Solwaraspora sp. WMMA2065: one gene and its partner. The protein of the gene in region 1 interacts with the protein of each later gene in a pairwise test. Links are inferred from orthologs where the notes say so. Each region holds a gene or a part of one and is shown in the gene's direction. Other genes may lie near its edges.

What was found.
Region 2: the proteins of eno (region 1) and rpe interact in binary tests that used the Escherichia coli proteins (3 or more experiments, as listed by UniProt). The link is inferred for Solwaraspora sp. WMMA2065 from one-to-one orthologs.

The regions. Positions count from the first base shown.
Region 1 is NZ_CP128361.1:3,826,351-3,840,883, reverse strand. The notes cover bases 6,961-9,854. They hold eno (phosphopyruvate hydratase), read left to right. Parts: upstream 6,961-7,712; coding sequence 7,713-8,996; downstream 8,997-9,854. Other genes in these bases: O7610_RS17385 (DUF501 domain-containing protein), read left to right, coding at 9,834-9,854; O7610_RS17390 (septum formation initiator family protein), read left to right, coding at 9,136-9,837; O7610_RS17400 (hypothetical protein), read right to left, coding at 6,961-7,497. Also shown: O7610_RS17435 (hypothetical protein), read left to right, coding at 1-199; O7610_RS17430 (nucleoside triphosphate pyrophosphohydrolase), read left to right, coding at 196-1,224; O7610_RS17425 (signal peptidase II), read right to left, coding at 1,260-1,856; O7610_RS17420 (bacteriorhodopsin), read left to right, coding at 2,100-2,801; O7610_RS17415 (Brp/Blh family beta-carotene 15,15'-dioxygenase), read left to right, coding at 2,798-3,979; O7610_RS17410 (DUF885 domain-containing protein), read left to right, coding at 4,329-5,945; nudC (NAD(+) diphosphatase), read right to left, coding at 5,931-6,776; more of O7610_RS17400, read right to left, coding at 6,787-6,960; more of O7610_RS17385, read left to right, coding at 9,855-10,388; O7610_RS17380 (amino-acid N-acetyltransferase), read left to right, coding at 10,398-10,925; O7610_RS17375 (Ppx/GppA phosphatase family protein), read left to right, coding at 11,012-11,998; O7610_RS17370 (dienelactone hydrolase family protein), read left to right, coding at 12,140-12,847; O7610_RS17365 (uracil-DNA glycosylase), read left to right, coding at 12,956-13,696; O7610_RS17360 (DUF4129 domain-containing protein), read left to right, coding at 13,744-14,487; O7610_RS17355 (hypothetical protein), read left to right, coding at 14,480-14,533. UniProt on the Escherichia coli protein: Catalyzes the reversible conversion of 2-phosphoglycerate (2-PG) into phosphoenolpyruvate (PEP). It is essential for the degradation of carbohydrates via glycolysis.
Region 2 is NZ_CP128361.1:1,112,547-1,126,957, forward strand. What follows is about bases 4,828-7,599. They hold rpe (ribulose-phosphate 3-epimerase), read left to right. Parts: upstream 4,828-5,759; coding sequence 5,760-6,440; downstream 6,441-7,599. Other genes in these bases: O7610_RS05155 (cytochrome P450), read right to left, coding at 4,828-5,424; O7610_RS05160 (hypothetical protein), read right to left, coding at 5,545-5,742; O7610_RS05170 (GGDEF domain-containing response regulator), read left to right, coding at 6,434-7,399. Also shown: O7610_RS05135 (septum formation family protein), read right to left, coding at 1-410; O7610_RS05140 (polyprenyl synthetase family protein), read right to left, coding at 507-1,529; O7610_RS05145 (terpene synthase family protein), read right to left, coding at 1,526-2,584; O7610_RS05150 (cytochrome P450), read right to left, coding at 2,581-3,972; more of O7610_RS05155, read right to left, coding at 4,027-4,827; bifunctional diaminohydroxyphosphoribosylaminopyrimidine deaminase/5-amino-6-(5-phosphoribosylamino)uracil reductase RibD, read left to right, coding at 7,893-8,954; O7610_RS05180 (riboflavin synthase), read left to right, coding at 8,959-9,621; O7610_RS05185 (bifunctional 3,4-dihydroxy-2-butanone-4-phosphate synthase/GTP cyclohydrolase II), read left to right, coding at 9,618-10,925; ribH (6,7-dimethyl-8-ribityllumazine synthase), read left to right, coding at 10,925-11,410; O7610_RS05195 (SigE family RNA polymerase sigma factor), read left to right, coding at 11,501-12,067; O7610_RS05200 (Gmad2 immunoglobulin-like domain-containing protein), read left to right, coding at 12,067-13,191; O7610_RS05205 (phosphoribosyl-ATP diphosphatase), read left to right, coding at 13,259-13,522; hisG (ATP phosphoribosyltransferase), read left to right, coding at 13,590-14,411. UniProt on the Escherichia coli protein: Catalyzes the reversible epimerization of D-ribulose 5-phosphate to D-xylulose 5-phosphate.

The DNA.
Region 1 (14,533 bases):
CGGTGAGCAGTTGCGCTCCTCGCTGGCCGCCCGCGATGCGCTCGCCGACGCGGTCGCCGAGCAGGACGTGACGGTCAACCCGCGGTACCGTCCGCTGGAGTTTCCGGTGCTCAGCTTCCAGGCGCCTCAGGGCAACGTGATCGCGGTCGGCATCCCGCTGGGCGACGGCGACTCGGGCACGGTCTCCGAACGGCAGTGAACCCCCGGATCATCCTGCTGGTCACCTCGCCCCGGCTGCCGGCCGGGCTGCTCACCGCGCAGGCCTGGGACGTCGTACGCCGGTTTCCGGTGTTCGCCGCCGCGGACAGTGAGCTGGCCGCGGCGGTCAGCGTCGCCGGTGGCGCTGTCACTGTGCCGGCACCGAAGTCGGAGTCGGTTGAGGAGACGCTGCTGGCGGCCGCCGCCGAGCACGGTACGGCGGTGTGGCTGGCCGGTCCGGCCGGTGACGAGGACCTGGCCCGCCAGCTGGGTCTGCGGCTGGCCCGCGAGCCCGCACTGGCCGAGCTGGAGCTGATGTACGGCTCCTGGGATCCGCCCGGCGCCCGGCTGCTCGACGCGGTCGAGGTGATCGACCGGCTCGTCTCACCGGGCGGCGATCCGTGGAAGCGGCAGCAGACCCACGACTCGCTGGCGCGGTATCTGCTGGAGGAGAGCTACGAGGCGTACGACGCGATCTCCGCCGGTGACCTGACGGCGCTGCGCGACGAGCTGGGTGACGTGCTGCTGCAGGTGGTGCTGCACGCCAGACTCGCCCAGGAGCTGCCGGACGGTGAACGCTGGGACGTCGACGACGTGGCCGGTGGCCTGGTGGCGAAGATGATTCGCCGCAACCCGCACGTCTTCGCCGGTGTCGCGGTGGCCGACGTCGATGAGATCATCGACAACTGGGAGCGGATCAAGGCCGCCGAGCGGGCCGCGTCGGGTGTCGCTTCCGAGGCGGGCGGCACTGCCTCACCGATGGACGGGATCGTGCTCGCCCAGCCGGCGTTGTCACTGGCCGACAAGGTGCTGCGGCGGGCTGGACGCGCTGGGGTCGACGTACCGCTGCCGCAGCCGGACGCGGCCGACCTGAAGCCGGACGGTGCGGCGGATCCGTCGACGCGGCTCGGCGCGCAGTTGCTTGCGCTGGTCGCGCAGGCCCGAGCCGACGGCCTGGACGCCGAAGGCGCGTTACGCCGGGCAGCCCTCGCGTACGCCGCCGCCGTCCGCGCCGCGGCCGGGTGACGACAGTGACCGGGTGACGGCGGTGTGGCGTGGCGTCACCGGTCGGCACCGTCACCGGTCGTCGGCTCGGATACCTCCGGGCGGAGCCGGATGCCGATCAGTTCCAGGGTGAGGAACGTGACGACGCCGAAGAAGAGCGCGATGTCGGCGACGTTGCCGATGAACCAGTCGAAGTACGCGATGAAGTCGACGACGTGGCCCTGCCCGAACGACGGCTTCCGGAACAGCCGGTCGAGCAGATGGGTGAACGCCCCACCCAGCACCAGGCCGAGCGCCGTTGCCCAGGCCCGGGAGCGGGCCCGCCACGCGAACCAGGCGGTCACGCCGACGCCTATCGCGGCGGCGATGGTGAAGATCCACGTGGTGTTCTCGCCAAAGGAGAACGCGGCACCCGGGTTGTAGATCAGTTGAATGCCGAGGGCGTCGCCGATCAGCGGGGTCCGCTCGCCCCGGGTCAGCGTCGCCTCCGCCCACATCTTCGTCAGCTGGTCGACGACGAGCACCGTGGCGGCGATGACGAAGGCGAGCCATGGGGCGCGGCGGGTCCACCGTTGCCGCCGGGGCGCGCGTGCTGCCGTACCGCCGTCGGTCGGTTCGTGGATGCTCTCGTCGGTGCCGGCCTGCTCGTTCATGATCGGTGATTCTCCCACCGCTGCCCGGAAGTGCACAGCCGCGTCGACAGGCTCTCCGGACCCACGCCCGCACCCGGCCCGGCAGGTCGGAGCACGCCACTGGCTCCGCCTGCACGACTCAAGCCTAGGTGGACGGTGCACCTGGCAGGTCGGCTGATGTTGCGAATGGCCACCAAGAGCGTGGCAAAGGGGATACCGTTGGGAGGATGTTCCGGCGGGCTTCCCGACTGCGGAGGGTTCGTGGTGTCGCAGTTGTGGTTGTGGTCCTTCGTGGTGGTCGCGCTCGGTGCCGTGCTGTACTTCGTCCGCTGGATGCGCGAGCCCAAGGGCGTCCCGGTCGCCGTGTACCTGCTCGCGATCGTCATCCTGATCTGGTCTGCCATCTGGCACTCGGTGATGGCGCTCGGCGGCGCCCTGACCACGGTCGGCGACCATGCCGTGCACTGGGGGTACTACGCCGACTGGATCGTCACCGCCCCGTTGCTCGGCTACGCGCTGGTGCTGGTCGGAACGCATGCGTCGGCCGGCAGGAGGACCGACCTGGTGGCCCTCGTGGTAGTGACCAGCGTTCCCATGATCTTCTGCGGACTGGTCGGGGACCTGGCGCTCGAACCGACCACGCGGTACCTCGCCTACGGCGTAGGCGTGCTCGCGCTCGGCGCCAACTATGCCGTGATCTGGGGGCCGCTGCGCAGAGCGGCGGCCCAGCAGCCGGACCACATGCGGACTCACTTCAACCAGTTGGCGGCGCTGCTCAGCGCCCTGTGGCTCGGCTTCACCCTGGTCTGGCTGGTGGGGCCAGCCGGTCTCGGCGTGTTCGATGAGCCCACCACGACGGCGGTGTTCGTGGTCCTGACGGTGCTGATGAAGATCGTGTGGAGCGCGTTCGACCTGGGGCGGCTGCGGTTGTTCGCCAACCGGGATGCGCTGCACGTCGTGCATTGAGTGCCGGCCGCTGGCTGCTGCGCCGTGCCGGGCGGGTCGTCGTCCCGGCGTTCGGCGCGGTGCTGCTGATCCAACTGCCGGTGCTGAGCCACCCGACATCAACGGCCGATTCCACGCTGCCGTTGCTGGTGGGGCTGTTACTCGGCCTACCCCACGGTGCCGTTGACCATCTGGTGCCGGCCTGGCTGAAACCCGCCGCCGACGAATGGCGAGCACGGGCAGGTCTACTCGTCGGGTACGTCTGCCTCGCAGTCCTCGTCTGGTGGATCTGCTACCGCGCCCCCGGTCCGGCGTTCGTCGCCTTCCTCATCCTCGCGATGGTCCATTTCGGCGCCGGTGACGAGGCGTTCCACCGGCAACGGGACGCGCGACGAACACCGACTCGGCCGTACGCCGTGCTCGCCTACGGAGCGCCGCCGGTGCTGCTGCCGCTGACGCTCTGGCCGGACCAGGTTGATCCGCTGCTGGAGAGCATCGGCGCCGGTTCGGCGTACCTCCTGAGCACCGAGGCCCGGGTGACTGCCGTAGCGCTCGCTGGCGCGGCGGTGGTCGCCACCATGGTCGACGACCTGCGGGCTGGCCGGCGCGGTGACGCCGGATACCTCGGGCTGCTGATCGCCGTGTTCGTGCTGGTGCCGCCCGCGTGGGCGTTCGGCACCTACTTCGCGGCGGGTCACTCGGTGCGGCATGTGGCCCGGCTGCTGGTGGCCGACCCCGGCAACGCTGCCACCCTGGCCGCCGGTCGGCTCGGTCCGGCAATGTGGCGGTTCGCTGCCCAGGCGGCGATCCCTACCGGGGCCGTACTGGTTGTCCTGGTGCCGTTCGCCGTCTCGGCCACGCCGGAAGTAGGGCTGTCCACTGGTTTCGCGGTGTTGGCCGGGTTAACCGCGCCGCACGCCCTGCTGGTGTTCTGGCTCGACCGGCGCGGCGTCGACTACCCGGCGGGAGGGGGGTCGGTCCGGCGAATCTCGACCCAACCCGATGGCGAGGCCGGTCGCGACGATCAGTACGCCGACGCTCTGCCCGGCCGACGGCGGTTCCCGGTCGAGCAGAGCGGCCGAGACGAGGGTGGCGACCGGCAGCACACCGATGAACATGCCGGCGCGTTCCACCCGAGCCGGCGCAGCCCGGTGAACCAGGCCAGGAACCCCACCACGGTCAGAATCACCGCCAGGTAGCCGAGCGCCGCCGCCTCGGCCGCCGTCGGTAGCCGCCAGCGGGTCGCCTCCCCGGCGACGAGCGCGGCCAGCGCGAAGATCGGCACCGCCAACCCGCAGCTGTACGCGGAGACCCGTACCGCCCCGAGCCGGTCCAGCAGGGCGGCGGCGAGCAGTGAGAACGCCACCTCGCCGGCGAGCGCCCGGTTTCGCTGTCCGCAGCCCGGCTCGGGCCGCCACCACCGGCGGCTCGGCCCGGACTGGTGCTCGGCTATGCCGCGTATTGACCGGACGAACTGGAGTCGGCGGTCCGGACACTCGCCGGGTTGCTCGACGCACAGCGTCGGTGGGATGGCCTAGGGTCGGTGGCATGGCGTCGTTCGTACCTCTGGCTGAACGCATCATCGACGCGCTGCTCGCCAGCGACCCCGCTCTGGCGTCGTCGGCCGGCGACCACCGCCACGACGACCGGCTGCCGGACCTGTCGGTCGACGGGGTCGCCGCGACCGCGACGATGCTGCTGGATGCCACCAACGCGCTCGCCGAGGTGGACGCGGACATGCTGTCCACCCAGGAGCGGGTGGACCACACCATCCTGTCGGCCATGGTCGACCGGCGGCTGTTCGAGCTGACCGAGGTGCGCTCCCGGGAGTGGAATCCGCTGGTCTACAACCCGGGGGCGCTACTGCACGGGCTGATCGCCCGCCCGTTCGCGCCGGCCGCGCAGCGGCTGACCAGCCTGGCCGGGCGGCTCGGCGCCGTACCGGACGTGCTGGCCACCGCCCGCGAGACGCTGCGCGGCGTGCCGGCTATCCACGCCGAGACCGCCGCCGGCCAGTTCGCCGGTACCGCCGCGCTGGTTCGCGACCAGGTGCCGGGGCTGCTGGCCGAGGAGCCGGGGCTGCGGGACAAGGTCGAGCCGCTGGCGGCCGAGGCGGCGTTCGCGTTGGACGAGTTCGCCGGCTGGCTTCGCGACAGCCTGGACCGCGACGTCGACCGGCGGGATCCGCGGCTGGGCCGGCGGCTGTGGGAGGCCCAGCTGTGGCACACCCTGGACACCGAGCTGACTGCCGCCGACGTACTGGACCGGGCCTGGGCGAACCTGGAGCGGGTGACCGGTGAGATCCGGGTGGCGGCGGCCGAGCTGACCGGTGGGCCGGCCACCGACGAGACGGTACGCACCGCGCTGGCCCGGTTGGCCGCCGAGCATCCGGACGACTCGTCCATCGTGTCGCTGGCGCAGACCGCGATGCGGGAGACAACCGAGTTCGTCGCCGCTCACGATCTGGTGTCGATGGTGGACGACCGGTGCGTCATTCAGGAGATGCCGGAGTTCGCCCGGGGCGTCGCGGTGGCCTACTGCGACCCGCCGGGGGTGCTGGAGCGGGCCGATGTACCGACGTTCTACTGCATCGCACCGACGCCGGCGGGCTGGCCGGCCGGGCGGGTCGAGTCGTTCTACCGTGAGTACAACGACCACATGGTGCGCAACCTGACCGTGCACGAGGCGATGCCGGGGCACTTCCTGCAGTTGGCGCACGCCCGCCGGTTCCTCGGCACCACCCGGGTGCGGGCGGTCGGCCGGTCCGGGCCGTTCGTCGAAGGCTGGGCGGTGTACGCCGAGGAGATGATGGTCGACGCCGGTTTCGGCGGCCTGCCGGTACGGTTGCAGCAGTTGAAGATGCAGCTGCGGATGACCATCAACGCGATCCTGGACCAGTTGACGCACTGCGCGGAGCTGCCGCAGGCCGAGGCGATGGCGTTGATGACCGGCCGCGGCTTCCAGGAGGAGGGCGAGGCGGCCGGCAAGTGGCGGCGGGCGCTGCTGACCTCCACCCAGCTGTCCACGTACTTCGTGGGCTACGCCGAGGTGGCGCAGGTGGCGACGGCGCGGCCGGCCGGCGTACCGGCGCGGCAGTGGCACGACGCGATGCTGGCGCACGGCTCGCCGCCGCCGCGGCACCTGCCGGCGCTACTGCCGGTCTGACCTGCCGGCGCGCTGGTGTTCGATCAGCCAGCGGGAGATCGAGTACGCCGCCGGCAGTTCGGTCGGCAGATCGTCCAGGGCGAACCAGCGGGCCTCGGCGATTTCCCGGCCGTCGACGACCGGTTCGGCGTCCGGCGCGGCGCGGGCGGTGAAACCGGCGAGCACCACGCCGGGTCCGGACATCGCCCACGGCTGGCTGCCGAAGTAGTCCACCTTGTGCACGTCGAGGCCGACCTCCTCGGCGACCTCGCGGTGCACCGCCTCCTCCAGCGTCTCGCCGGCCTCGACGAAGCCGGCGACCAGGGCCCAGACGGCGGTTGGCCCGTAGGTGTGCCGGACCAGCAGCAACTCGTCACCGTCGGGGCCGGGACTGCGGGTGACCGAGGCCAGCACGGCAGGGGAGAGCTGCATCGGTACGTACAGGTCGCAGCCGGGGCAGCGGCGGGCATGCTCGCCGGGCACCTCGACCAGTTCTGTGGCGCAGGCTCCGCAGAACCGGTGGGTACGCCGCCAGGTGATCACCTGCAGGGCACGTCCGGCGAGCGCGGCGAGTGGCTCACCCAGCTCGCCGGCCATCGCCGGCCAGCTCCGCCAACCGCCGAGCTGGTCGTCGACGGCGGGCAGGCCGGCTGCCCACACCCGGGTGCCGTCCAGACTGCCCAGCGGCACCCACTCGGTGCCGGCCGGTAGATCGGCCACCGACGGTAGTCCGCCGTCGGCTCCGACCAGCAGCCGGCGGCCGGCCACCACCAGACACGGATCGGCCGGGTCGGCGCCCTGGCCCACCCGGGCATCGGGTACGAATCGGCTGGGCGGGGCCGGGTCGGCCACGGACGGCCCGCTACGCCGGGCTGGGTCGACGGTCGACGGACCGGGCTCCGTGGGGGAGCGTGAAGGCGGTCTCGTCGGCAGTGTCACTGTACCGGCTTATCGCGAATTCAACGGTCTGTCCATCGACCACCCCGGTGAAGCTGCCCAGCGCGCCTTCGGTGGTGACACACACGTCGAACCGGGACACCGCCGCCCCCTGCACCTGGCTGACCTGCACACAGGTGGCGTGTCTGCCGGCGATCGTGGTGTCGTTCTGGCTCACCACGGCCGCCGGATCCAACGCGGTGGCGTTGAGCAGCGTGATCACCACCGGTGGGGTCACCAGGCCGCCGGCGTTGGCGTCGGTGAACAGCTCCGGATCCGGTTGGGCGGAAGGGGGCGGCCCGCTGGTCAGGGTGCAGACCGGCGGGGAGTCGTCGGTGTCACACTCGGTGGTGGTCTCGTCGGTGACGATCAGCTTGCCGCCCGGGTAGACGTACGCGGTACGTTGCGGGGTCTGCGCCTGCACGATGCTGGCACTGGCCCCGCCGACCAGCTGGTACTCGGCCGAGTAGGTCAACGCCCTGGCTCCGTCGAGTCGGGCGGCCAGCTCGTTGACCAGGTCGGCCGGCTGGATGGTCTGGCCGGCGTCGGCGATGGTCTGACAGCCGGCGACCAGCAGCAGCGTGCCGGCGGTGGTGGCCGCTGCGGCGCGGCGGAACCGGTTCTCCGTTGCACGCATGGTGACAGGGTGACCGATCCTGTCCACCCGCCGCAAACCGATTGCCATCAATGTCAGTAAATGGGATCGATGCCGGATCCGGGTGGTTCCCGACGTGTACATCCCGCGTTTCGGAAGCCAGCGCCCGCAGCGTCACCGTCGCCCGATACGCTGCCACCGGAACGGTCGGCCGCACCGTCGCGGCCTTGCGGGACTTGATCACGAGGAGCGACACAGTGGCTACCATCGAGGGAATCGTCGCCAGGGAGATTCTCGATTCGCGCGGCAATCCGACCGTCGAGGTCGAAATCGGGCTCGACGACGGCACCATCGCCCGCGCCGCAGTGCCGTCCGGCGCGTCCACCGGAGCCTTCGAGGCGATCGAGCTGCGTGACGGCGACGAGAACCGCTACTCCGGCAAGGGCGTCGAGCAGGCGGTGGCCAACATCGAGGAGCGCATCGTCGACCAGTTGGTCGGTTTCGAGGCGAGCGAGCAGCGGCTGATCGACCAGAAGATGCTGGATCTGGACGGCACCGCGGACAAGTCCGGGCTGGGCGCGAACGCCATTCTCGGCGTTTCCCTGGCGGTCGCGAAGGCCGCCGCGAACAGCGCCGAGCTGAGCCTGTTCCGGTACCTCGGCGGGCCGAACGCCCACCTGTTGCCGGTGCCGATGATGAACATCCTCAACGGTGGCGCGCACGCCGACTCCAACGTCGATGTGCAGGAGTTCATGATCGCCCCGATCGGCGCGCCGACCTTCCGGGAAGCGCTGCGCTGCGGTGCCGAGGTTTACCACAAGCTCAAGTCGGTGCTGAAGAAGAAGGGCCTGGCCACCGGCCTCGGTGACGAAGGTGGCTTCGCTCCGGACCTGCCCACCAACGCCGCCGCGCTGGATCTGATCGCCGAGGCGGTCGGTGCCGCCGGCTACCAGCTCGGCACCGACATAGTGCTGGCGCTCGACGTCGCCGCCACCGAGTTCCACCGCGACGGCGCGTACGTCTTCGAAGGCGCCGGCAAGACCTCCGACGAGATGGTCGCCTACTACACCAAGCTGGTCGGCGAGTACCCGATCGTGTCGATCGAGGACCCGCTGGGCGAGGACGACTGGGCCGGCTGGTCGGCGATGACCGCCGCGCTCGGCGACCGGATCCAGATCGTCGGCGACGATCTGTTCGTCACCAACCCGGAGCGGATCGCCCGGGGCATCGCCGAGCAGGCGGCGAACGCCGTACTGGTCAAGGTCAACCAGATCGGCTCGCTGACCGAGACGTTCGACGCGGTCGAGCTGGCCCACCGCAGCGGATTCCGCTGCATGATGAGCCACCGGTCCGGCGAGACCGAGGACACCACGATCGCCGACCTCGCGGTGGCCACCGGCTGCGGCCAGATCAAGACCGGCGCCCCGGCCCGCTCCGAGCGGGTGGCCAAGTACAACCAGCTGCTGCGGATCGAGGAGGAGCTGGCCGACGCGGCGCGCTACGCCGGGGCCGGCGCGTTCCCGAGGTACCGTTCCGCCTAGCGTCCCGCCGGTTCGACCGGCCCGGTCCTGGTGACCGGGCCCGGTCCGACCGGTTCCGGCGCGCCGGCGGTTCGACCAGCCGCCGGCGCACCGGAACCGGTCCCGTACAGCCAACCGCCCGGGGAGGGGTGTGACGACGGTGCCGCAACGGCGCACACCGAGTGGTCAGGGCCCGGCCCGCCGGCCGGGACAGCCCGGCCGGTCCGGCTCGCGCGGGCCACTGCGACTCGCCGGCCGGGACACCGGTTCCGACAGCGGGTCCCGGGCCGACCAGCGTAACCGGGCGACCCGGTCGGCCGGTGCCGACCGGTCCGCCGCACCCCGATCCGGCGTGCCCCGGTCCGCTGCGGGCCGCACCGGTGACCCGGGTCGCCCGGCCAGCCGCCCGGCCGCTGGTCGCCGGGTGTCCGGCGGCCCGGTCAAGCGGACCACCGCGCCGCAGCCCAACCGGTTCACCGGCCGGGCCACTGTGCTGCTGGTGGTGCTGGTCGCCCTGGCGCTGGCGTACACCTATCCGGTGCGGGTCTACCTGGCCCAGCAGTCCGACATCGCCCGCATCGAGCAGGCCCAGCAGGCTCAGCGCGAGCGGATCGCCGAGCTCAACGCGCAGGCCGAGCGCTGGCAGGACCCGGACTTCATCCGGATCGAAGCGAAGCGCCGGTTCTACATGGTCTATCCGGGCGAGGTCCCGCTGCTGGTGCTGCACGATCCGGACGGTGCCGCCCGCGACTCGGGCGAGCCGGTCGAGCCGGCCGGCGGGCGCGACGGCCCGGCCGGCCCGTGGTACGACACGCTCTGGTCGAGCGTGCAGGCCGCCGACGCGGAGGGCATCTCCCGGTGAGCGAAGCAGCGAATGGAGGCGACGGCACCGTGCCCGACCGGGCCACCCGCGAAGCAGCCGACGAACACGATCTCGCGGCGGTCGCCGCGCAGCTCGGCCGGCCGCCCCGCGGCACCAGGGCGGTCGCCCACCGTTGCCCGTGCCAGCTGCCCGACGTGGTCGAGACGGTGCCCCGGCTCGCCGACGGCACGCCGTTCCCGACCCTGTTCTACCTCACCTGCCCCCGGGCGACCGCGGCCTGCAGCCGGCTCGAATCGGCCGGACTGATGCGCGAGTACGCCGCCGAACTGGCCGAGGATCCGCAGTTCGCCGCCGACTACCGGGCGGCGCACGAGGACTACCTGACCCGGCGGGAGGCGATCGGCCACGTCCCGGAGATCGCCGGAGTGTCGGCCGGCGGCATGCCGGGCCGGGTCAAGTGCCTGCACGTCCACCTGGGTCACGCGCTCGCAGTCGGCCCCGGCGTCAACCCGATCGGCGACCGGGTGCGGGAGCTGATCGGCCCCTGGTGGGCCGGCGGCCCCTGCGTACCGCCGCCGGAGTCGGACTAGGTGACCGGCGTGACGGATCCCGGATTCGATGCCGGGCTGGTCGTCCGCCGGGCCCGGACCCGCGACGTACGGGGTATCCGCCGGCTGATCGACCTGTACAGCCCGGACCGTCGACTGCTCAGCAAAGCCACGGTCACGCTGTTCGAGGACGTGCAGGAGTTCTGGGTCGCCGAACGGCCAGCGGACGGGGCGATCGTCGGCTGCGGCGCGCTGCACGTGATGTGGGAGGACTTGGCGGAGATCCGTACCGTCGCGGTCGACCCGCAGTGCCGGGGCCGGCGGATCGGGCACCGGATCGTGACGGAGCTGCTCGCCGTCGCCCGTCAGCTGGGGGTGGCGCGGGTGTTCGTGCTCACCTTCGAGACCAGGTTCTTCGCCAGCTTCGGCTTCGTCGAGATCGACGGGGCTCCGGTGCCGGCCCAGGTCTACGAGCAACTGCTGCGTTCGTACGACGAAGGCGTCGCCGAGTTCCTCGGGTTGGAGCGGGTCAAACCGAATACGCTCGGCAACTCCCGGATGCTGCTGCACCTGCGGTGACGTGCGACGTACCCGGGCCCGACGGTGTCGGCCGCCGGCCCGGCAGCGGCTGCGCACCCGGTACGGTGTCCGGTGTGGCGACACGGGTGGCGGGCATCGACTGTGGCACCAACGCGGTCCGGTTGCTGATCGCGGACCTGCCGGACCTGCGGCAGCCAGCAGAATCCGGGACCGGCTCGGCCCCGGAAGCCGGCTCGCCGGCTGGGTCGGTCGCCGCGCCGCTGACCGACGTGGTCCGCCGGATGGAGATTGTCCGGCTCGGGGAAGGCGTCGACCGGACCCGCCGGCTCGCCCCGGCGGCCATCGAACGGACCCGGCAGGCTCTCACCGGGTACGCCGCCGAGCTGGCCGAGCACGGTGTCGAGCGGGTTCGGATGTGCGCCACCTCGGCCAGCCGCGACGCCGACAACGCCGACGAGTTCGTGGCAATGGTGCAGGCCACCCTCGGAGTGACCCCGGAGGTGGTGACCGGCGACGAGGAGGCCCGGCTCACCTTTGCCGGGGCGGTCGGTGGGCTGGCGGCCACCGCGCCGGCACCGTATCTGGTGGTGGACATCGGCGGCGGGTCCAGCGAGTTCGTCGTCGGCGCTGACACGGTGCACCGGGCGGTGTCGGTGGACGTCGGCTGCGTACGGATGACCGAGCGGCACCTGCGCGCCGATCCGCCGACCGCCGCCCAGATCGCCGCCGCCGAACGCGACATCGCGGCGGCGGTTGACCAGGCGTTGTCGGTGGTGCTGGGGCCGGACCGGTCCGGCCCGCCGCCGACGCTGGTCGGGCTCGCCGGGTCGGTGACCACGGTGGCCGGGATCGCGCTGCGGCTGGACAGCTACCGGGCGGACAGGCTGCACCACGCCCGGATCAGCTACGACCAGGTGGCCGAGGTGACCGCCGACCTGCTGGCCATGCCGGTCGGGCAGCGGCTGCGGATCCCGGTGATGCACCCGGGCCGGGCCGACGTGATCGCCGCCGGTGCCCTGGTGCTGCGGATCGTGATGGAACGCGCCGACGTGTCGTCGGTGGTGGCCAGTGAGCACGACATCCTGGACGGGATCTGTCTGAGTTTGCGGTGACCAGCAGACGTACCGTAGCTCACCAAGAGGCGTACGCCACCCTCCGCGCGCCTTCCCCGGCCCCACGGCTCGTGTCAGGCTACCCGGACACGTGCCCCACTGCGCGCCAGCCAACGATGACTGACCGACAGGAGGACCCCCATGGGCGAGATGGTGAGCTACCGCAGCAACGGCGGGACCAGCGAGGGATACCTGGCCCTGCCGCCGGCATCCGGGGGTGGCGGCGCGGCGGGCGCCGCACCTGCGGTCATTGTGATCCAGGAATGGTGGGGGCTGGTGCCGCACATCACCACGGTCGCCGACCGGCTCGCCGAGGCGGGGTTCGTGGCCCTCGCCCCTGACCTCTACCACGGCGTACAGGCGACCGAGCCGGATGACGCCCGCCGGCTGCTGATGGGCCTGGCGATGGACCAGGCGGCCAAGGACATCGCGGGCGCCGCCGAGTACCTCGCCGGCCGGGCCGAGTCGGCGGGCGACACCGTAGGTACAGTCGGCTTCTGCGCCGGCGGCAGCCTGGCGCTCTGGTCGGCCACGCTGGCCGGGCGGATCGTCGCCACCGCCGGGTTCTACCCGGCGTTGCCGTGGGAGCGGATGCGTCCCGACTGGGCGGGCTACGCCGGCAAGTCGGCGATGATCCACTGCTCGGAGCAGGACGGCACCTCCGCCGCCGACGGGATCCAGCAGGCCAAGGGCTACATCGAGGCGGCCGGCGGCGGCTGCGTGGTCTACGACTACCCTGGCACTCGGCACGCGTTCTTCAACGACGACCGGCCGGAGTCGTACGACGACGACGCGTCGACGCGTGCCTGGGCGCGGACCCTGGAGATGTTCCGGACCCGACTCGGCTGACGCCGCGGCCGGCCGGTCGCGGTCTCGCGGTACGTCGTCCGCTGGCGACCGACGTCGGAAGGAGCCGTGGTGACCGGTACCGCAGCCGACGTGACCAGCGCAGCCGAGGTGATCAGCGCCAGCGCGGCCGACGTGACCAGCGCGGCGGCGCGGGTGCCGGACCTGCCGACGCTGGACCACGCGATTGCCGGCTGCCGGGCCTGCCCGAACCTGGTCGCCTGGCGGGAAGAGGTCGCCGCGACGAAGCGCGCGGCGTTTCGGGACCAGACCTACTGGGGCCGTCCGGTACCCGGATTCGGGCCGCCGGACGCCCGGATCGCGATCCTCGGGCTGGCACCGGCGGCGCACGGCGGCAACCGCACCGGCCGGGTCTTCACCGGCGACCGCTCCGGCGACGTGCTGTTCGCCGCACTGCACCGCGCCGGGCTGGCCAACCAGCCGACCAGCGTCGCCGTCGATGACGGTCTGCGGCTGTCGGACACCCGGGTGGTGGCCGCTGTCCGCTGCGCCCCGCCGGCGAACCGCCCCACCCCGGCCGAACGGGACACCTGCGCGCCCTGGCTGCACCGGGAGATCGCCCTGCTGAAACCGACGCTGCGGGTGGTGGTCGCGCTCGGCGCGTTCGCCTGGGCGGCCTGGTGGCCGGCGATGACCGGGGTGTACGGGCGACGACCGCCCACACCCCGGCCGGCGTTCGGCCATGGGGCACACTGGTCGGGCGGCGGGGCGGTGCCCGACGTGCTGGGCTGCTACCACGTCAGCCAGCAGAACACGTTCACCGGACGGCTCACGCCCGCCATGCTCGACGAGGTGTTCACCGAGGTGAATCGCCTGGCGGGGCGGAATTGACCGGGCCGAGACGACCACTGGAGGACCCGAGGGGGCACCCGCCGGCAATGGATTCCGCGGCTATCCGCAGGCTGTGGCCACTCGCCGCCGTCGCCGTACTGCTCGCGCTGACCGCGGTCGCGGCGGCGAACTCCACCCTGCCGGTCGGTCGCACCGACGCCGCCGTGGAACGGGACCTACCCGCGCTGCCGGACTACCAGCAGCCGCAGACGGCACCGACGTACCAGCCGCCGCCGGACGACTTCGCCGCCGCCGACCAGCAGCAGCTTCCATCCTGGATCCCGCTGCTCGCCGGGGCGCTGTGCGGCCTCGCCGTGCTGGTCGTCGCCGGTCTGCTGCTGTGGACCCTGCTGCGCGACGTGGTGCGCCGCCGACCCCGGTCGACCCCGGTCGGTATCCGGCGGCGGAGCACGTCACCGCCCGGCCCGGCCAGCACGGCCGAAGTGGTCGCCGCCGTCGACGCCGGTCTGGTCGAGCTCTCCGCTGCCGACGCCGACCCGCGCCGGGCGGTGATCGCCTGCTGGGTACGCCTGGAGCAGGCCGCCGCCGCGGCCGGCACGCCGCGCCAGATTGGTGACACCCCGACCGATCTGGTCACCCGGCTGCTCGCCGGGCACGAGATCAGCGCCGAGGTGCTGTCGGCGTTCGCGGGCGTCTACCGGGAGGCCCGCTACGCCCGGCACGACGTCGACGAACGGACCCGGGAGCAGGCGCGGTGGGCGCTGCGCCAGCTGCGTACCGAGCTGACCGCCGCGGTCGGCCCCGGCGAAGGCGGGCCGGCTGGTGAGTGACCCGCAGACCAGCATCGACGACCTGCTCTACCACGACGAGGAGGCA
Region 2 (14,411 bases), 2.7 Mb from region 1 along the record:
GTCATCTGCAGCCGGGCGGTTTGCCAGGGACCGCCAAGGAACTCGTTCACCCTTCGGTCACACTCGGCCCGGGCGGCCCGCCGGGCCGGAATCAGACCGTCCGCCGCGCCGTCCTCGTCGAACGGCACCGCCGGCTCGTCGCCGAGCGTTCCGACGTGCACGGTCTCCACCAGGTGGTACCGGACGCAGCCAACTGGTCGATAGCTCTCCCAGTCAATGAAGCGCCGACTAGCGTTATGGCAGCTGCCGGCCTCGGGTGCGAAGTGGACGGGTTCGTCGAACGCGGCCCAGCCGTTGACCAGATCCCCGTCCACGCCCGGCGACAGCGGCACACAGCCGGCCATCGTGGTCAGTGACGCGGCGGTCAGCAGCGCTGCCAGCCTCGCCCGGACACCCCACCGTCGCGCCATGATCCTGCCGCCTCCCCGTTGTCCACTCAAGCCGACGAGGCTACGACACCGGGTCGACCGCCGACCGGCCGGGCCCCGGAGCACTGTCTAGCACGGTCAGTGGTCCCGATGGGTGGCCAGGTCGGCGAGCTGGGCGAGCGCCGTACCCGCGCCGGCTTCGGGCCGGGCCGTCGCCAGCCGGTCGAGCGCCGCCGCCCGGTGCCGGTCCGCCTCCCGCCTCGCCCAGTCCCGGCCGCCGGCCTGCTCGACGAGCAGCGCGGCCCGGGCCACCTGCCCGTCGGTGAACCCGCCCGGTATCGCGTACAGCAGGGTCAGCTCGGCGCCGGCCGGCGTGCCGCTGCCCATCGCGAACACCACCGGCAGCGACTTCTTGCGCTGCCGCAGGTCGGCGCCGACCGGTTTGCGGGTCACCGCCGGGTCGCCCCAGATGCCAAGCAGATCGTCGACCAGCTGGAACGCCATCCCCAGGTGGTGGCCGTACCCCTTCAGCCCGTCGATCCGGTCCGGGGCGGCGCCGCCGCTGATCGCGCCGACCGCGCAGGCGGCGCCAATCAGCGACGCCGTCTTGCCGGCCGCCATCGCCAGGCAGGCGTCCAACCCCACGGCGGTACGTGACTCGAACGCCACGTCGGCGCTCTGCCCGGCCACCAGATCCAGCAGCACCTGGCACAGCTCGGCGGCGGCTGGGGCGGCCTGCCCGCGTACCGTGTCGAAGGCCAGCGCGAGCAGCGCGTCACCGGCCAGGATGGCCTGCGCGTCGCCGAACGCGGCCCCGGCGGTGGGCCGGCCACGCCGGGTCCGGTCGCCGTCCATCACGTCGTCGTGCAGCAGGGTGAAGTTGTGCACCAGCTCCACCGCGACCGCCGCCGGCACCGCCCGGTCCGCCGGGGCACCGACCGCCTCGGCGCAGGCCAGTGCCAGGCCGCCGCGCAGCCCCTTGCCCCAGCCGGCTTCGGCCGGGCTGCCGTCGGCGGCGTACCAGCCGAAGTGGTAGCCGGCGACGGTGTGGATCGGGTCGGCGAGCCGGTCGACGGCGCGGCGCAGCTGCGGCTCGATCAACGTCCGCGCCGCCGCCAGTCGCGCCCAGGCGTCGCGTTGTGCGGTGGTCGTGGCGGTCAACCCTGGCTCCCGAGCAACGTGGCCTCCAGATACTCCTGTGGCGCCGGTTCGGTGGTCGCCGGCGTCGGCTGGTAGCGCTTTGTCCGGCTGGACCAGTCGACGTTGCCGCGCATCCAGCTGCGCATCCCGGCCAGGTACGGCTCCAGCACCGCCGGCCGGCCGGGGAAGGTCCGCCGCAGCTGCGCCTCCGCCGCCAGGTACAGGTCGGTCTCGGCGTCGATCGCCCGGGTCACCCGGTCGACCGCCGCGTCGCGGTCTAGCCCATGGTGGTAGCCGACGATGTACGCCAGGTTGTGTACCTCGCCGAGGGCGCGTTCCTTGTCCAGCGAGTAGATGTCGTTGGTCCAGCAGACCACGTTGCAGGCGGCGTCGAGCGCGGTGCGAAACGGCGCGCTGTCGTACACCTCGTCGGGCATGTCGATTCGTTCGACGACGTCGATGAAGTCCATGCAGACGTAGATCGCCCCGGTGTGCCGGCGTTTCTCGATGTAGGTGGCCTCGTCCGGCACGGTGCCGGACAGCCGGTTGCCGGCCTCCCAGGTGGCGGCGGTGGTCAGGCACTGCTCCAGGTGCCGTACGAACAGTTGCCGCCAGCGGGCGGTGGCGTCCGGCGCGGTACGCCGCCACAGGTCGGCCAGCGACGACACCGCCCGGGGCAGGTCCCGGCGCCGCGCGTCGGCGGCGCCGAAGTCGTCGGCGGACAGCACCCGCCGCATCGCGGCCATCACCTCGGCGAGGTGCTGCGGGCTGCGTCCGTCGGCACCGTCGTCCAACTGGTCGTCGACCAGGAACAGCCAGGCGAACCAGTCGGCCATCAGCTCGGCATGCGCCGCGTCGGCGGTCGGGTAGACCATCGACGCGAACCAGCCGAAGTCGGCGTGGTCGAATCGGGCGCGGGCCTGCTCACGCAGCACCAGTCCGGTATCGCGTACCCAACTGGTCAGGTGCGCGCGGGCCTGTTCGACGTGCGGGTTGAGCTGGTAGGGGAAGCGGTCGAGGGTCTGCTGGACCGGGTCGAGGCTCAGGTGGCTGGCCGTGTCGTCCGTGAAGGTCACCGGTACTCCAGGTTGAGGTGGACCCCGCCCTTGGGGTGCAGGGTGATCAGCGCCTCCGGCCGCACCTCGGGTGCGTCCGGTGGCAGTACGAGCCGGTGCCGACGGGCCACCGAGGCCAGCACCAGGACCAGCTCGGACAGCGCGAAGTGTTTGCCGATGCAGATCCGGTGGCCGCTGCCGAACGGCACGTAGACGTGCTTCGGGCGCCGCGCCACCTGCTCCGGGGTGAACCGCTCCGGGTCGAAGCGTTCCGGGTCGTCCCAGAAGTCGGGGTGCCGGTGCAGCAGGCAGCTGTTGATCAGCATGTTGGTGCCGGCCGGCACCCGGTAACCGTCGATCACGTCGGCCGAGCTGGCCCGGCGCATGAACTGGTACGCCGGTGAGTAGATGCGCAGCGTCTCGTCGGCGACCATCCGGGTGTACGGCAGCCGGGGCAGGTCCTCGAAGGTCGGCGTCCGGCCGGCGAGCACCGAGTCGACCTCGGCGTGCAGCTTCGCCTCCACCCTTGGGTGCCGGGCGAGCAGGTAGAACGCCCAGGACAGGGTGTTCGTGGTGGTCTCGTAGGCGCCGATGCAGATGTTGAGCACCTCGTGGTGCAGCTGTTCCAGGTCCATCCGCTGGCCGTCGGTCTCGTCGACGGTGTGCAGCAGCAGGGTGAGCAGGTCGGTCTCCTCGCCGGTGGGCACCTCCTCGTGCAGCCGGCGGTTGATGAACGTTGACACGAAGGTGTCCATGTCGGCGATCGCGGCCCGCAGCCGGCGGTGCCGGGGGGTCGGCACGCTCAGCGGCGGGAACGGGAATCGGAAGAACGCGCCGAGGATCGCGTTGGCCTCGCCGAATGCCCGTTCGAAGGCCTGCGCGATGTCGCCGACCTGCGCGCTGAACAGCGACCGGTTGACGATTCGTAGGGCGAGTTGGCCGATCTCGTCGGTGACGTCGAGGGTGCCGCCCCGGCCGTAATTCTGCTCCCACCGGACGAGCATTTGTTCGGCTTCGTCGGTCATGTTTCGGGTGAAAGAGCTGACCGTACGGGGTGTGAAGTGCGGTGCCATCATCCGCCGTTGCCGTCGCCACAGATCCATGTCCGGGTTGGCGATGAGCCCTTTGCGCAGCACCGGCCGGACGACCTTGAACAGGACGGCGTTCTTGTCGTACTTCTCGCCCTCGTCGACCAGCACATGCCGGATGTAGTCGGGATGGTTGACCAGCACCATTGGGATACCCAGGGGCCGGAACCGGAAAATGTCGCCGTAGCGGTCGACGCCCCGGCCGAGGAAGGCGAGCTGGTCGCGTTTGAAGGCCAAGGTGCCGCCGACGCCGCTGCCCGGCGTGACGGTGGGTATCTCCCGGGTGCCGCCCGGGGCTCGGCTGCGTACCTGCGGGGACATGCTCTTCTCACTTTCCACGGGTCGACGCGGTGGACCGGTCAGCGATGGTGCAGGTCAGCGACGGTGCAGTCGGAGCCACATGCCGCCCGCCGGGTGCAGCGTGACCAGCGGTGCGAAACCGACCGGCGGCGCGCCCTCGGGCAGGCTGACCGCGAACGTCTGGGCGAGCATCACGGTGATCAGGTGCAGCTCGGTACGGGCGAAGTGTTTGCCGATGCAGTGCCGCGGGCCGCTGCCGAACGGCTGGTAGACGTGCCGGGGCCGGGCGGCGACCGCTGCCGGGGTGAAGCGGTCGGGGTCGAAGCGGTCCGGGTCGGGCCAGAAGTCCGGGTACCGGTGCAGCAGGAGCAGGTTCATCAGCACCTCGGTGCCCTGCGGGATGCGGTAGCCGCCGACCACATCGTCGGTCGCCGCCCGCCGCATCGTCTGCCAGGCGGGGGTGAACAGCCGCAGCGTCTCGTCGATGACCATCCGGGTGTACGGCAGCCGGGGCAGGTCGTCGAAGGTCGGCACCCGCCCGTCGAGGGCGGTGTCGACCTCGTCGTGCACCCGTTGCTGCACCTGCGGGTGGCGGGCCAACTGGTAGTACACCCAGGAGATCGAGTTGCTGGTGGTCTCGTACCCGGCGATGATCATCGCCAGGATCTCGTTGGAGAGCTGGTCCGGGGTGAGCCTGGTGCCGGTGACCGGGTCCACCGCGTGCCGTAGCAGGCTGAACAGGTCCCGGTGGTCGCTGTCGCGCTCGTGCTGGCGGGTGTCGATCAGGTAGCGGACGAAGCCGTCCAGCTTCCGGGTCAGTGCACGGATCCGGTTGCGGGACGGGGTGCGCCAGCTCAGCGGCGGGAAGGGGAACCGGAGGAAGTCGCCGAGCCGGCGGTTGACTTCCAGGAAGTCGCGTTCGAACTGGTGGCTGCGCTCGTCGGGCTCGACGCCGAACAGCGACCGCAGGACGATCTTCAGCGCCAGGTCGGTGAGCGGTCCGACGACGTCGACCGGCGCACCGGAGGCAGCCTCCGGCGCCCATCGGTGGATCATGTCCGCGGTCAGGCCGGTCATGTTCGGGGCGAAGCGGGCGACGCTGGCGTGGTTGAACGTCGGCTGCATCAGCCGGCGGTTACGTTGCCAGGTCTCGTCGCCCCGGTTGCCGATCAGTCCTTCCCGGAGGATCGCCCGGACCGTACGCCAGAGAAAGCTTTCCTTGTCGTAGTTGGCGTGTTTGTCGACCAGGACATGGTGGATGTGCTCCGGGTTGGTCAGTACCACCATCGGTATACCACCGAGACGTATCCTGAAGATGTCACCGTGGTTACGGACCGCGTCCTGCAGGAATGCAAGCTGATCCCGGCGCATAGCCCGCATCCCGACGAGATTTTCCCGCAGGCTGAGCCGTGGAACTGGCCTGGATCTGCTGCGGGCAGCCGGATCTGCGTCGACGCGACGCGGGTCGGTCATGGCGGCCACCTTACCGAAGGTGCTGTCGTGGCTACAATCGGAAATTTTGCATTGCCGGTGGTGGATCTTGGAGCTATTCGAGCCACCACCGGCGCCGTTGCGTATGTCGGTAAATGGCAGTCAATAACGCATTCGCGCGGATTGTTGGGCCGGCGTACCCGCCTGCGACGCCCGGTCGCGGGCCCGGTGCCGACCGCCCCGCCGACCGCCCCGGCTACCCGCCCGCCGACCGCCGGGTCGGCCGTCCATCGGCGGGTCGGCCGTCGGGTCCGCCGTCGGGCGGGCGATCGTCGTGGCGGGTGTGGAACGCTTGCTCACGTTCGTAGACTGGCGCGGTGACCGCACCAGCGCCGCTCATCGCGCCCAGCATCCTGGCCGCCGACTTCTCCCGTCTGGCCGACGAGGCCCGCGCGGTCGAGGGGACGGCGGACTGGCTGCACGTCGACGTGATGGACAACCACTTCGTGCCGAACCTGACCATCGGGTTGCCGGTGGTGCAGAGCCTGCTGCCGGCCACCTCACTACCGTTCGACGTGCACCTGATGATCACCGACCCGCGCCGCTGGGCACCGGGCTACGCCGACGCCGGCGCGTACAACGTCACCTTCCACGCCGAGGCGTGCGACGACCCGGTGGCGCTGGCCAAGGAGCTGCGGTCGGCCGGGGCCAAGGCCGGCCTGGCGGTCGACCGGGACACCCCGGTGGAGGACTACCTGGAGCTGCTACCCAGCTTCGACACCCTGCTGGTCATGACGATCAAGGCCGGGTTCGGCGGCCAGCGGTTCATCCCCGAGATGCTGGAGAAGGTCCGCGCCGCCCGCCGGCACGCCGCCAGCGGCCATCTTGAGCTGCGGATTGAGGTCGACGGCGGGATCGCCGCGGACACCATCGAGCAGGCCGCCGCGGCCGGCGCGGACGCGTTCGTCGCCGGCACCGCCGTGTACGGCGCCGAGGACCCCGCCGAGGCGGTCCGCAGACTGCGGCAGATCGCCGAGCGGACCGCGCCACGGTGGTGAGCCCGGAAGGGGCCGAGTCCCGGCCGGACCTGATCCTTGTCGTCGACGACGATGTCGACATCGCCCGGTTCGTCGAGGTCAACCTGCGGTTGCACGGCTTCGACGTGATGCTCGCCCATGATGGTCAGGAGGCTCTGGAGATCATCGAACGGCACCGCCCGGACCTGGCCGTGGTCGATCTGATGATGCCCCGTATCGGCGGGTTGGACCTGACCCGGCGGCTGCGGGCCGACCCGATGACCGCCGCATTGCCGATCATCATGCTGACCGCCAAGGGGATGACCGTCGACAAGGTCGTCGGGCTGACCGCCGGCGCCGACGACTACCTGGTCAAGCCCTTCGACACCTCGGAGCTGATCGCCCGGGTCAGCTCCACGCTGCGGCGCAACCGCGAGTACCGCGAGGTGTCCCCGCTGACCGGGCTGCCTGGCAACACCCGGGTCAGCCGGGAGATCACCGACCGGGTCCGCAGCGGCGCCGACTACGCCGTCGGCTACGTCGACATCGACCGGTTCAAGAGCGTCAACGACGTGTACGGCTTCGCCCGCGGCGACGAGTTCATCTCCGCGTTGGCCCGCTGCATGCACCGGGCGGTGGTGTCGATCGGGTTGCCGCCGGCGTTCCTCGGCCACATCGGCGGCGACGACTTCGTGGTGGTCTGCGCGCCCGAACAGGTGCGGCCGATCATCGAGCAGGCGATCCTCGACTTCGAGAAGGCCGCCGACGAGCTGTACGACCCGTCCGACGCCCGGCGCGGCTACGTGGAGGTCAAGGACCGGCGCGGCAAACTGCAGAAGGCTGCCCTGGTCACCCTCTCGGTCGGGGTGGCGGTGTCGGCGGGCAGCCGCCGGTTCAGCGACCCCCGCGAGATCATTACGGTGGCCAACGAGATGAAGTCGGTTGCCAAGAGCCAACCCGGCTCGTACATCGCGGTCGACCGCCGGCTGTCCACCAACTGACCTGCCAGAACAGGCCGACGACCGACCTTCTGTCGGGTATCCGACAGCTGTGAGGTCGGTCGCGTCTCTGGCGATGATCCCCGTGCACTGTGTAACACTCGGAGAAGCACCCACCACGCGCTGGCGGGACTCGGTGAAATTCCGAACCGGCGGTGATCCACGGCGCGAGCCGTGGCCAGCCCGCGACCCGGTCGTAGTCGCAGACGACGCCCGGTGGATCCGGTGAGACTCCGGAGCCGACGGTTGGGCCAGACCGTGCCGACGTGGCACGGACCGGCCCAGACAGTCCGGATGGGAGACAGCGCGCGGAACGGACGCTCAGGTGTGGCGTGCCGACTGGCACCGCCGTACCCGTGCAGCGCCCCGGGGCCGGTCCGTCGTGGCCGGGCGCCGAGGCGTTCCGCCGCCGCCATGCTGTCGCCGGCCACCCCCACCGGGCCCGGCACCTCCCGCCCGCCGCGCACCCCGGCAGGCGAGGAGAAGAGAAACGGCCATGGCGATCCTCTCCGAAGACGAGGCGATGCGGCGCGCCATCGACCTCGCGGTCCGTGGCCTCGGCTCGGTCAGCCCCAACCCCATCGTCGGCTGCGTCCTGCTGGACACCGCCGGCCACGTCGTCGGCGAAGGCTTCCACGCCTACGCCGGCGGGGCGCACGCCGAGATCGCCGCCCTCGCCCAGGCCGGCGACCGGGCCCGTGGCGGCACCGCCGTCGTCACCCTCGAACCGTGCAACCACGTCGGACGCACCGGACCCTGCTCCACCGCCCTGGTCGACGCCGGGCTCGCCCGCGTCGTGCTGGCCGTACCCGACCCCAACCCGATCGCCGCCGGTGGCACCGAGACGCTGCGCGCCGCCGGCATCGACGTCGAGGTCGGGCTGCGCGCCGCCGAGGCCGAGAACGCCAACATCGCCTGGCTGACCGCCGTCCGTCGGCGCCGCCCCTACATCACCTGGAAGTACGCCGCCACGCTCGACGGCCGCTCCGCCGCCGCCGACGGCACCAGCATGTGGATCACCTCGGAGGCGGCCCGCGCCGACGTCCACACGCTGCGCGGCACCGCCGACGCGATCATCGCCGGCGTCGGCACCGTACTCGCCGACGACCCTCGGCTCACCGTCCGGACCCCGGGCACCGGCGGACCCGCCGTCCGGCAGCCGCTCCGGGTGATCGTGGACAGCTCCGGGCGTACCCCGGCCGACGCCCGGGTCCGGGACGCTGCCGCCGGCACCTGGATCGCCACCACCGCGGACGTCGGCGCCGACCACCGCGGCCGGGTCGACCTCACCGCCCTGCTGACCGCCCTCTACGACCGGGGCATCCGCTCCGCGCTGCTGGAAGGCGGCCCGGTGCTCGCCGGAGCGTTCCTGCGCGCCGGCCTGGTCGACCGGGTGGTCGGCTACCTCGCCCTGAGGCTGCTCGGCGCCGGCCCCGCCGCGCTCGGCGACGCCGGAGTGCACACCATCGCCGACGCCATCGACCTGACCATCGTCGACGTCACCCAGGTCGGCCCCGACCTGCGGATCACCGCCGTACCCCGGCAGAAAGAGGGCTGAGTCGATGTTCACCGGCATCATTGAGGAGCTGGGCGAGGCCGGCCCGCTCGACTGGCACGGCGACAGCGGCGTGCTCACCGTCCACGGCCCACTGGTCGCCGCCGACGCCCGGCACGGCGATTCCATCGCGGTCAACGGCGTCTGCCTCACCGTCGTCTCCGTCGACGGGCAACGGTTCGTCGTCGACGTGATGAAGGAGACCTTCGACCGTAGCTCACTGGGGACACTGCGGCCCGGTGACCCGGTCAACCTGGAACGCGCCGCCACCCTCGCCACCCGCCTCGGTGGACACCTGGTGCAGGGCCACGTCGACGGGGTCGCCACCGTCGTCGGGCGCACCCCCGGCGACCGCTGGGAGCAGGTCCGGTTCAGCCTGCCCACCGGCCTGCACCGGTACGTCGTGGAGAAAGGTTCAATCGCGGTCGACGGCGTCTCGTTGACCGTCATGGAGGTGTCCGACGGCGACACCACGGCGGCGGTCACGGCCGCGACCGGGTCCGGCACGGCCGGCTGGTTCGGCGTCGGGCTGATTCCCACCACTGTGCAACTCACCACCCTCGGCCGGAAACCGGTCGGGGCCCTGGTCAACCTGGAGGTCGACGTGATCGCGAAGTACGTGGCGAAGCAACTGGACGGGGCACGGTCCGTCGGCGGAGTCCGCCCGTGACCGCCGCCGGGTTCGGCACCGTCGAACAGGCCCTCGACGACCTGGCCGCCGGCCGGGCCGTGGTGGTCGTCGACGACGCCGACCGGGAGAACGAAGGCGACCTGATCTTCGCCGCCGAACACGCCACCGCCGAACTCGTCGCGTTCATGGTGCGCCACACCTCCGGCTACATCTGCGCGCCGTTGCCCGAGGCCGAGTGCGACCGGCTCGACCTGCCGCCGATGTACCACACCAACCAGGACCGGCGGGGCACCGCGTACACCGTCACCGTCGACGCCCGCGACTGCGTCAGCACCGGCATCTCCGCCGTTGACCGGGCACACACCCTGCGGCTGCTCGCCGACCCCGCCGCCGGCCCGACCGACCTGTCCCGGCCCGGCCACGTCGTGCCGCTGCGCGCCCGCGCCGGCGGTGTCCTGCACCGGCCCGGTCACACCGAGGCCGCCGTGGACCTGGCCCGGCTCGCCGGGTTGCGCCCCGCCGGGGTGCTCTGCGAACTGGTCAACGACGACGGCACCATGATGCGCCTGCCCGACCTGGAGAAGTTCTCCGCCGACCACGGGCTCACCCTGATCACCATCGCCGACCTTATCGCCCACCGGCGGCGGAACGAGACCCACGTCGAGCGGGTCGCGCAGGCCCGGCTGCCGATGCCGTACGGGGTGTTCCGCGCCGTCGGCTACCGGGTCGCCCACGACCCGGCCGAACACATCGCCCTGGTCCACGGTGACCTCGACGACGGTCGTGACGTGCTGGTCCGGGTGCACTCCGAGTGCCTCACCGGGGACGTTTTCGGCTCGCTGCGCTGCGACTGCGGCCCGCAGCTGGACGCCGCCCTGGCCCGGGTCGTCGCCGAGGGCCGCGGCGTGGTGCTCTACCTGCGCGGCCACGAGGGCCGGGGCATCGGTCTGGCCCACAAGCTGCGCGCCTACCAGTTGCAGGACCAGGGACGGGACACTGTCGACGCCAACCTGGAACTCGGCCTGCCCGCCGACGCCCGCGACTACGGCACCGGTGCGCAGATCCTGCACGACCTCGGGGTCCGATCGATCCGGCTGCTCACCAACAACCCGGACAAGGTGTCCGGGCTGACCGGGTACGGCCTGAACGTCGTCGGGCGGGAACCGTTGACCGTCCATCCGCATCCGGAGAACGTGCGCTACCTGCGTACCAAACGGGACCGGATGGGCCACCTGCTCGACGGACTCGATCAGCCGGCCGGCACAGCACCGGCCGACCTTGACGGCGTCGACGGCGCGGCCGACCTCGACCCGGTCGGCGAACTATCCGGAGGGCGGGCCTGATGGCCGGATTCGGCGAACCCGGAGTCTCCACCGTCGACGCCGCCGGGCTTGCCGTCGGCGTCGCCGCCGCCCGCTGGCACACCGACCTGGTCGACGCGATGCTCACCCGGGCGCTCGCCGCCGCCGACGCCTGCGGCGTCGCCGCCGTGCAGGTGGTCCGGGTCGCCGGCTCCGTCGAACTGCCCGTCGTCGCCCAGGCCCTGGCCCGGCGCTGTGACGCGGTGGTCGCCCTCGGCGTGGTGGTACGCGGCGCCACCGCCCACTTCGACTACGTGTGCCGGTCGGTCACCGACGGCCTGACCCGGGTGTCACTCGACGAGTCCACCCCGGTCGGGCACGGCGTGCTCACCGTCGAGACCATCGACCAGGCCCGCGACCGGGCCGGGCTGCCCGGCTCGGCCGAGGACAAGGGCTGGTCGTCGATGGTCGCCGTGCTCGACGCCGCGCTTGCCCTGCGGGCCGTCCACGCCGTACCGGTGGGCTGAACCTGACCTCTCGAACCGCGGTACCCCGACCCGTCACGTTCCCGCCGCTCGCGCGGTAAACCAGATGCGCTGGTGACACGTCGTAGTGGCGTGACACCCGAACTGGTCACCGACCTGGGCTCGGGGAGGACGATGCCACGACAGCGGGCACAGACGACGACGTGGGCGGCGGACGAGGCGGTCACCCGCCTGTTCGCCGCGCACTACCGCCCGCTGGTGCGCCTCGCCACCCTGCTGCTGCGGGAACCGGGCATGGCGGAAGAGATCGTGCAGGATGCCTACGTGGCCCTGCACAGCCGCTGGTGGCGGCTCCGCGACGCCGACAAGGCACTCGGCTACCTGCGGGTCACCGTGGTCAACCGGTGCCGGTCGGCGATCCGGCACCGACGGGTCGTGCAAGCCCACCTGGCCGCCGCCCGGCCCGACCCCGACGCACCCAGCGCCGAAGCCGGCGCCCTCGACCAGCTCCGCCACGCCGACGTGATCACCGCGCTGCGCGCCCTACCGCCCCGCCAGCGGGAGGCGATCGTGCTGCGCTACTACGCCGACCTGTCCGAGGCGCAGATCGCCGACGCGATGGGGGTCAGCCGAGGCGCGGTGAAGAGCCACACCGCACGCGGCATCGCCGCACTGCGAACCAGCCTGGACGGCCTGTGATGGACACCGACCACGACAACCTGCCCGGCGACGCCGGTACCGCCGACCTGCTGCGCCGGGCGCTGCACACCGAAGCCGACCGGGTCGACGTACGGCCCGACGGGCTGACCGCGATCCGCGGCAAGATCGACGCCCGCCGACGGCGCCGGATGCCGGCGGTGCTGCTCGGCGCCGCCGCCACGACCGTCGCCGCCAGCCTGGTCGGCGTGGTCGGCTGCTTGCCGCCGGTGTCACAGCCCGGCCCGCCGTCCGGGGCGGTCAGCGCCGGCCCGGCCCCGCCCGGCGCGGCACCGACCGGCGGGCCGACCGACCAGCCGACCGACCGCGACGCCCCGGTCGCCGGCCCGGCGACCGGCGGTCCGCCGACCGCCGGCGCCGCCGGACAGCAGGCCGGCACCCCGGTGTCGACCCTGCCGGTCTACTACGTCGGTACGGCCGACGGCGAGGGGCTGCGGCTCTACCGCGAGTTCCACCGGTTCCAGCTGACCGACACCGGTGTCGTCGCCGAACTGCGGGCCACGCTCGGCGAGATGCTCACCGCCGCCCGGCTCGCCGATCCCGACTACCGCACCCTGTGGCCGTCCGGGGCCACGGTGGCGACCGTGTGGACCCAGTACGACATCGTCGGCGTCAACATCACCGGAGCCGGGGTCGCCAACCTCGACGCCGCCGGGGCCGCCGCTGCGGTGCAGCAGCTCGCCTGGACCGTCGCCGGCGTCACCGGCGGCGACCCCAGGATCCGGCTGCTGCTCGACGGCGAGCCGGTGGACCGGCTGTGGGGTCACGTCGACACCGGCGACGAGATCACCAAGGGGGCCGCGCTGGACACCCTGGCCATGCTCTGGCTGATCGACCCGCAGCACGGCGACACCGTCGGGTCGACCTTCACCGTGCACCTCGCTGGCAGCGTCCACGAGGCCACCGCCCAGCTGCGGATCCGCCAGGGCGGACAGGTCGTGCACCGGCGGTACGTCACGCTCGACGCGGGCGCACCCGGCCGGGGGGAGGCGTTCGTCGAGTTGAGCCTGCCGCCCGGCGACTACACCATCGAGGCGTACGAGGAGTCGATGGTCGCCGACGAAGGGCCCCGGTACCTCGTCGACGCCGCGATCACCGTACGGTGATCAGCAGGTGGACCGGTGCGGACCCGGTGCCGACCCGCCCGGTGCCGGGCTGCCACAATCGGGCACCGTGAAGACGTTCGAGGAGTTGTTCGCCGAGCTGCAGGCCAAGGCGGCGGCCGGGACCCCGGGCTCGTCGACGGTGGCCGCGCTGGAACGCGGCGTACACGCCATCGGCAAGAAGGTCGTCGAGGAGGCGGCCGAAGCGTGGATGGCCGCCGAGCACGAAGGGCCGCAACGGGCCGCCGAGGAGATCTCTCAGCTGCTCTACCAGGCGCAGGTGCTGATGCTGGCCACCGGACTGGAGCTCGAGGACGTCTACCGACATCTCTGACCCGCCCTTGCGACCGTGACCCGCACCCTCGTGTGACCCTCACACCCTCGACAGGAGCGAGACCGAGATGCTGCGCATCGCCGTACCGAACAAAGGCACCCTCTCCGGACCGGCCGCCGACATGCTGCGCGAAGCCGGCTACCGCCAGCGCACCGACCCCAAGGACCTGGTCTGCCGCGACGAGGCCAACGACGTCGAGTTCTTCTACCTGCGGCCCCGTGACATCGCCACCTACGTCGGCAGCGGTGAGCTGGAGCTCGGCATCACCGGCCGGGACCTGCTGATCGACTCCGGCAGCCCGGCCGAGGAGCTGCTCGACCTCGACTTCGCCGGGGCGACGTTCCGGTTCGCCGCCCGCCCGGAGACCCTGACCCGGGTGCCGGAGCAGATCGCCGGGCGACGCATCGCCACCGCGTACCCCGGGGTGGTCGAGAGCTACCTCGGCGAACACGGGCTGAAGGCCGAGGTGGTCCGCCTCGACGGCGCGGTCGAGAACGCCATCCGGCTCGGCGTCGCCGACGTCATCGCCGACGTGGTGGAAACCGGCGCCACGCTGCGCCAGGCGGGCCTGGTCACCGTCGGCGAGCCGATCCTGCGCTCCTCGGCGGTGCTGGTGCACCCGGCCGGCACCGCCACCACCGGCCAGGCCGACCAGCTGATCCGCCGGCTGCAGGGGGTCCTGGTCGCCCACCGGTACGTGATGCTCGCCTACGACGTGCGCGCCGACCTGCTGGAACAGGCCACCGCGCTGACCCCGGGCATCGAGTCGCCGACCATCTCGCCGCTGCACCGCGAAGGCTGGGTGGCGGTGCAGGCCATGGTCCGCCGTGCCGAGGTGCACCGGATCATGGACGAGCTGTACGACCTGGGCGCCCGCGCCATCCTGGTC